DNA from 2 places in the Methylobacterium sp. 1973 genome. Region 1 is predicted to be linked to the other one. Evidence: riboswitches for the same ligand, from Rfam matches in the RefSeq annotation. Region 1 holds a riboswitch; the other holds the start of a gene.

Region 1 (3,204 bases):
GATCGGCCAGGCGCTTGGCGATCTCGGCCTCACTGTAGCGTGCATGGATCGCCGAGTGGCAGATCTGGTGCAGGCGGACGGTACCGCGATGGGTTCCGCCCTTGAGCTTCGGGGTGAGGTGATGGAGGCTGGAGCGAGCGCGATGCGGAATCGGGCGCTCACAGAGCGGGCAGACCGGCTCGGGCCGGCCCTGCGCACCCGGTGCGTCCGGATCCTCGGCGCTCCAGCGCTGCGAGCGCCGTCCGACCACGCGCCCCCCGCTCCTATCCTTGCTGATCGGCCGGCTGCGGGCAGGTCGGACCGACACGCTCTCTGAACATCGCCTCGGCCTCTCGGTCCCGCCCCCCCAGGATGGACGTGTGGTCGCCCGGGATCACGGCGATCCGCGCCCGCGGGCCGGCTGCTGCGGCGAGGCCTTGCGCCAACTTGAGCGGCACCACCGTGTCGTCACGTCCCTGCACGATCAGAACCGGCGCAGTTCCGCCACGGATGCGCGTGTCCGAGCGGTATGTGTCGCGCAGGAGCCAGATGGGGACTAGCGGGACATGCAGCCGCACGGTGTGGATCATCGAGTCGAACGGGGCCTCCAGGTAAAGCCCGATCGTCGGCACCCGTTCGGCGACTGCGACCGCAACGGCCGCCCCCAGCGAATGGCCGTGCAGCAGGATCGGCGCATCGGGCGCCTGTGCCCGCGCGGCGTTCACGGCCGCCAGGCCGTCGCGGATCAGGCCGTCTTCGCTGGGGCTGCCGGTCGAGCCGGGATAGCCGCGATAGGCCACGGTCAGCAGACCCCAGCCGCGCGCCCGCCACGGCTCCGCGGCGAAGCGCTCCGCGTGCGGTTCCGGGCGGGATCCATTGCCGTGGAAACTGACGATGACGCCGCAGCCCGGCCGCGGCGGCCGCCACAGTCCGTGCAGGGTCTCGCCATCCGAGGTCGCGACCGTGATCGTCGCGACCCCGGGCGGCACCGGCCAGGGTGTCGGCGCGCTGAAGGCGCCCGGATAGAGGAAGCGGCGCTGTCCGAGGGCGAGCGCGGCGCAGGCCAACCCGCAGAGCAGGAGCACGGCGAGCAGGAGGCCGGCGAGGAGACGCATGCGATGCGGGGGAGGCCGTGGGGTTGAGAAGCGGATGCGTTCGATCGAACGGTTTTCGGGATGTGTTTTCTAGGGCGCCCGGTCAGCATTGACAAAGCCGTCCGCGCGCCTGAGTCTGGAACCGTTCCGAGGGGAGCCCCGCAGGGGGCTGAGATTGGGCACGCTGCCCTGACCCTTGAACCTGATCCGGCTCATACCGGCGGAGGGACGGGAACCTGCGGTCGCATGTCGCGCGGCCCCATCTCATCTCGGCCATCGCGTGGACCGGACTGCTCCAGCACGAGGAGAGGCCCACGATGAACGCACCCGTTCTCCCCAAGGATGTGAAAGGCAGCCCGGAGACCGTGACCACGGGTCCGGTGACCGGATCGCGCAAGGCCTATGCGAGCCCGGCCGGACGGCCGGACATCCGCGTCCCCTACCGCGAGATCGTCCTCTCCGATCCGAAGGAGGAACCGGTGCGGGTCTACGACCCGTCGGGCCCCTACACCGAGACCGACGCGCGGATCGACCTCAATGCCGGCCTCCCCGGCGTGCGCGAGCCCTGGATCGCGGCTCGCGGCTACGCGGCCGTCGCCCCGCGGGCGGTGAAGCCCGAGGATAACGGCTTCGCGGGCGACAAGCTCGTGGCCCCCTGCCCCGCCGAGCGGACCATCCGCAAGGCGGCCCCGGGCCAGAGGGTGACCCAGTACGAGTTCGCCCGCGCGGGGATCATCACCGAGGAGATGATCTACGTCGCCCATCGCGAGAACGTCTGCCGCGAGAAGATGCTCGCGGGCGCCGAGGCCGCACTCGCCGACGGCCAGAGCTTCGGGGCCTCGGTCCCGCCCTTCATCACCCCCGAATTCGTGCGCGACGAGATCGCCCGCGGCCGGGCGATCATCCCGGCCAACATCAACCACACCGAGCTGGAGCCGATGGCGATCGGCCGGAACTTCTTGGTCAAGATCAACGCCAATATCGGCAACTCGGCCGTGACCTCCTCGGCCGCCGACGAGGTCGAGAAGCTCGTCTGGTCGATCCGCTGGGGCGCCGACACGGTCATGGACCTGTCCACCGGCCGCAACATCCACAACATCCGCTCGTGGATCATCCGGAATAGCCCGGTCCCGATCGGCACGGTGCCGATCTATCAGGCGCTGGAGAAGGTCGGCGGCGACCCGCTCAAGCTCGACTGGGAGGTCTTCAAGGACACGCTGATCGAGCAGGCCGAGCAGGGCATCGACTACTTCACCATCCATGCCGGGGTGCGTCTCGCCCACGTGCCGCTGACCGCCCGGCGCGTCACCGGCATCGTCTCCCGCGGTGGCTCGATCATGGCGCGCTGGTGCCTGGCCGGACACCGCGAATCGTTCCTCTACGAGCGGTTCGACGAGATCTGCGACATCATGCGGGCCTACGACGTGTCGTTCTCGCTGGGCGACGGCCTGCGCCCGGGCTCGATCGCCGACGCCAACGACGCCGCCCAGTTCGGCGAGCTGGAGACGCTGGGCGAGCTGACGAAGGTCGCCTGGGACAAGGGCTGCCAGGTGATGATCGAGGGCCCCGGCCACGTGCCGATGCACAAGATCAAGGTCAACATGGAGAAGCAGCTGAAGGAGTGCGGCGAGGCGCCGTTCTACACCCTCGGGCCGCTGACCACCGACATCGCCCCCGGCTACGACCATATCACCTCGGGCATCGGCGCCGCGATGATCGGCTGGTTCGGCACCGCGATGCTCTGCTACGTCACCCCGAAGGAGCATCTCGGCCTGCCCGACCGGGACGACGTGAAGACCGGCGTGATCACCTACAAGATCGCTGCCCACGCCGCCGACCTCGCCAAGGGCCACCCGGCCGCGCAGCTGCGCGACGACGCGCTCAGCCGCGCCCGGTTCGACTTCCGCTGGGAGGACCAGTTCAACCTGGGCCTCGATCCCGATACGGCCCGCCGCTACCACGACGAGACCCTGCCGAAGGACGCCCACAAGGTCGCGCATTTCTGCTCGATGTGCGGGCCGAAATTCTGCTCGATGAAGATCACCCAGGATCTGCGCGCCGAGGTGCTGGCGATGGAGGAAGCCGGCGAAGTCGTGGGCGCGTCGCCCGCGATGTCCAAGGCCGAGGCCGA
Region 2 (3,204 bases), on a different contig from region 1:
TGACGGGCGCCGTCATCACCCCGGCGCATCGCGAGGGGAAGGACCGGTGTCTCGGAGACGCCGGGGCAGCTGAGAAATTCGTGCAGGACGCCCCGGTAGCGCCAGTTTTCCCGGCATCTGACCAACTGGGTGCGCCAGTATCGCGTCTGCTCGTCGATGATCTCGAACCGATAGCCGGGCGCATGCAACTTCGGCATCGTGAAGTCGGCCGGGATGACCAGCTCATCATCCGCATCGATGATCAGAGCGTACTGCGCGTGACGCCGCGCGAGTTTCAGGGCCTCGTTCCGATTGAAGGCAAAATCGACCCAGGGGCGCTCGACCAGGGCCCCCGGTATGTCCGCGAGCGCGGCACGGACAATATCCTGTGTTCCATCCGTCGATCCAGTGTCAACGATGATCCAATGATCGATGATCGGACGAACAGAGTCGATGCACCGACGGATCACGTGGGCTTCGTTCTTCACGATCATCGATAAGCAGATCGTGGATTCGCGATTCTTCATCCTGAAGCCGCCCCGTCATGCACTCACGCCTCGAACGCGCAGTCATCACGGCTACTAGCACCACATCAGCGCATTGACAAAACGACCGATTGCTCCATGACAATTCTGATTGATCGGCGTATTTGCAGCTTTATCGGGGTCAAACTCAGAAATATTCAAACAAAATACACTAAGATCTATAAATTAACCGAGAAAGATTGAATTATTCAACCGGTCGGGGACCATCCATCATCGGGCCGTCCGTGGCCTGCGCACCGAATATTTTCCGCACAGGATCGGCCGCGTGATCGACCTGGTCCCGCAGCCGATCCCGGGGAGACGGGCCGCGCCAGCCGCCGTTGGCGCACCGCGACCCCAGAGATCGGCATGGGCGTTCGGGCGTTTCAGCCCCTCAAAGTCATCGTGCTGCCGGAGACGCCGAAATCGCGCAGGCGTCTGAGGAATGACATGCCCAGCAGGCTGGTGGACAGGAGCCCGCGCGGGATCACGACCGCATCGACGTCTCGCACCGTGATCGATCCGATCTGCACGATCGCGATCCGGATCGGCGCCACGCGAACCGTCCCGTTCGCGGTGTTCCAGACGCGCGTGAAGTCGGACGCAGCGACTTGGATCCCGATCCGCGCGGCATCCTCCTCGGAGAACGCGCAGGCGCTCGCCCCGGTATCCACCATCATCGGCAGTGAACGGCCGTCCAGCAGAGCGTTGACGAAGAAGTGGCCGTTGCGGCCAGCCTGGAGGGCCACACCGGCGGCGGCACGGTCTGCGAGATCCGGCTCCGGCGGCGGTGCGACGGCGAGCGCGACCGGCGCCGCCCGCATGCCGTCGCGCACCTTCAGGACGGCCGTGACGCCGAGAAAGCCGAGCATGCAGATCAACAGGATTGTGCGCACGCAAATTCGCCCGTGACGTGGAGTGCCGGCGCCCGGAGGAGGTCCGGGATCCCGGCGATCAGATCCCAGACGCGTGAAGGGATGGTGCGCGCCGCCTATCGCGACCGCTGTCCGCGCGCCGATTCCGGTCCGCTTGGTGTCTGGACTGTCACCGCGACCCGCGGATTGTCACGGGAATGATGCAGGGGCGGCGGCGCGGGGTTGACCGACACAAGCCGTGACGCCACATCTGCGTCTGTTCCAGGGAGATCCCCGGCAAGGGGCTGAGAAACCGCTGGCACGTCCCTCAGGACGTGCGGCGCGGAAATCCTTCGAACCTGATCCGGCTCATACCGGCGTAGGGATTGGACCGCGGCCGCCCGAAAGGCAGGCCACAGCTTCTGGCAGAAGCGCACGGCCCGCTCCCCGCGACGGCAATCCGCGGAGATGCCTGTGCCCTTCGACCGACCTGCCTCACCGATCGGCCGCCGCCGCAATCCCGAGAGCGTCGTCGCGCCCGCCGTCCTGCCGGCGCGGACCGACGTCGCCGTCATCGGCGGCGGGCTGATCGGTCTGTCGATCGCGTGGCGGCTCGCGCGGGCCGGCCGCACGGTGACCGTGCTGGAGCGGGAGACGATCGGCGCGGGCGCGAGCCTCGCGGCCACCGGCATGCTGGCTCCGGCCGCCGAGCACGAGCCCGGCTCGGACCCGCTTCTGCCGCTCGCCCTGGACTCGCTCCGGCTCTGGCCCGGCTTCCGCGACGCCCTTGAGGCCGAGTCCGGCCGAACCATCGACTATCGGGCCGACGGCACCCTGGTGCTGGCGGTCGGCCGCGACGAGGTCGAACGCCTGCGCTTCCGCTACGACCTGCAGCGCCGCTCGGGACTCGACGCCACCTGGCTGCCGGGCAGCGAGGTGCGGCGCCTGGAGCCCGGCCTGCGCCCCTCCGTCACCGCCGGGATCCACTGCCCGCTGGACCATCAGGTCGATCCCCGTCTGGTCATGGAGGCCCTCAACGAGGCTTGTCGCCGGGCCGGCGTGATCCTGGTGGAGCGGACCGCCGTCACCACCCTCGACTGGTCGGGCGGCCGCGTGACCGGGATCCGCGCCGCCGACCGCGTCGTCGCCGCGGAGACCGTCATCCTGGCCTCCGGCGCATGGAGCGGGGAGGGCGGTCTGCTCCCCGACGCGCTCGCCCTTCCGGTCCGCCCGCTGAAGGGCCAGTCCCTGGCGCTGCGCACCACCGCCCGCACCGGCACCCTCGCGCGGATGGTCTGGACCGAGCAGGTCCACATGGCGCCGAAAAGCGACGGCCAGCTCATCGTCGGCGCGACCGTGGAGGATTGCGGCTTCCGGCCCGGCGTCACCGCGGGCGGGCTCTACGCGCTGCTGGAGGGCGCCCGCCGGGTGCTGCCCGGTATCGAGGAGATGGAAGTCGAGGCCGTCTGGAGCGGCTACCGCCCGACCTCGGACGACGACGCGCCGATCCTCGACACCATCGCACCGGGCCTCGTCGCCGCCACGGGGCATCACCGCAACGGCTACCTGCTCGCCCCGGTCACCGCCGAGGCGATCGCCGCGCTGGTGTTGCACGGCGCGCTGCCCGAGGTCGCCCGTCCCTTCACCCGCCTGCGCTTCGGCCAGCCGGACGCGCTGAGGGCCTCGGCATGAAGCTCGTCGTCAACGGTGAGCCGCGCGACTGCGCGGCCGAGACGGTGGACGCGCTGTTCCGCCTCGAGGCCGCGGAGAGCGGCATCGAGAGCCCGCAGGGCGTCGCCATCGCGCTGAACGGCCGGGTGCTGCGCCGCCGCGACTGGGAGGAAACC

Evidence for each region. A riboswitch is a leader RNA that binds a small molecule or an ion and turns the genes downstream of it on or off. The one in region 1 is predicted to bind thiamine pyrophosphate.
Region 2: another riboswitch for thiamine pyrophosphate. It lies ahead of thiO (glycine oxidase ThiO); the one in region 1 lies ahead of thiC (phosphomethylpyrimidine synthase ThiC).

The regions. Positions count from the first base shown of each region.
Region 1 covers NZ_JBEPLA010000010.1:157,295-160,498, forward strand. Annotated here, with positions in the region: gene ABIC70_RS19690 (HNH endonuclease family protein) at 1-250, opposite strand, end outside; gene ABIC70_RS19695 (alpha/beta hydrolase) at 264-1,094, opposite strand; TPP riboswitch at 1,214-1,319, shown strand; gene thiC (phosphomethylpyrimidine synthase ThiC) at 1,391-3,204, shown strand, end outside.
Region 2 covers NZ_JBEPLA010000006.1:192,509-195,712, forward strand. Annotated here, with positions in the region: gene ABIC70_RS13955 (glycosyltransferase) at 1-473, opposite strand, end outside; gene ABIC70_RS13960 (TIGR02281 family clan AA aspartic protease) at 890-1,399, opposite strand; TPP riboswitch at 1,633-1,761, shown strand; gene thiO (glycine oxidase ThiO) at 1,826-3,049, shown strand; gene thiS (sulfur carrier protein ThiS) at 3,046-3,204, shown strand, end outside.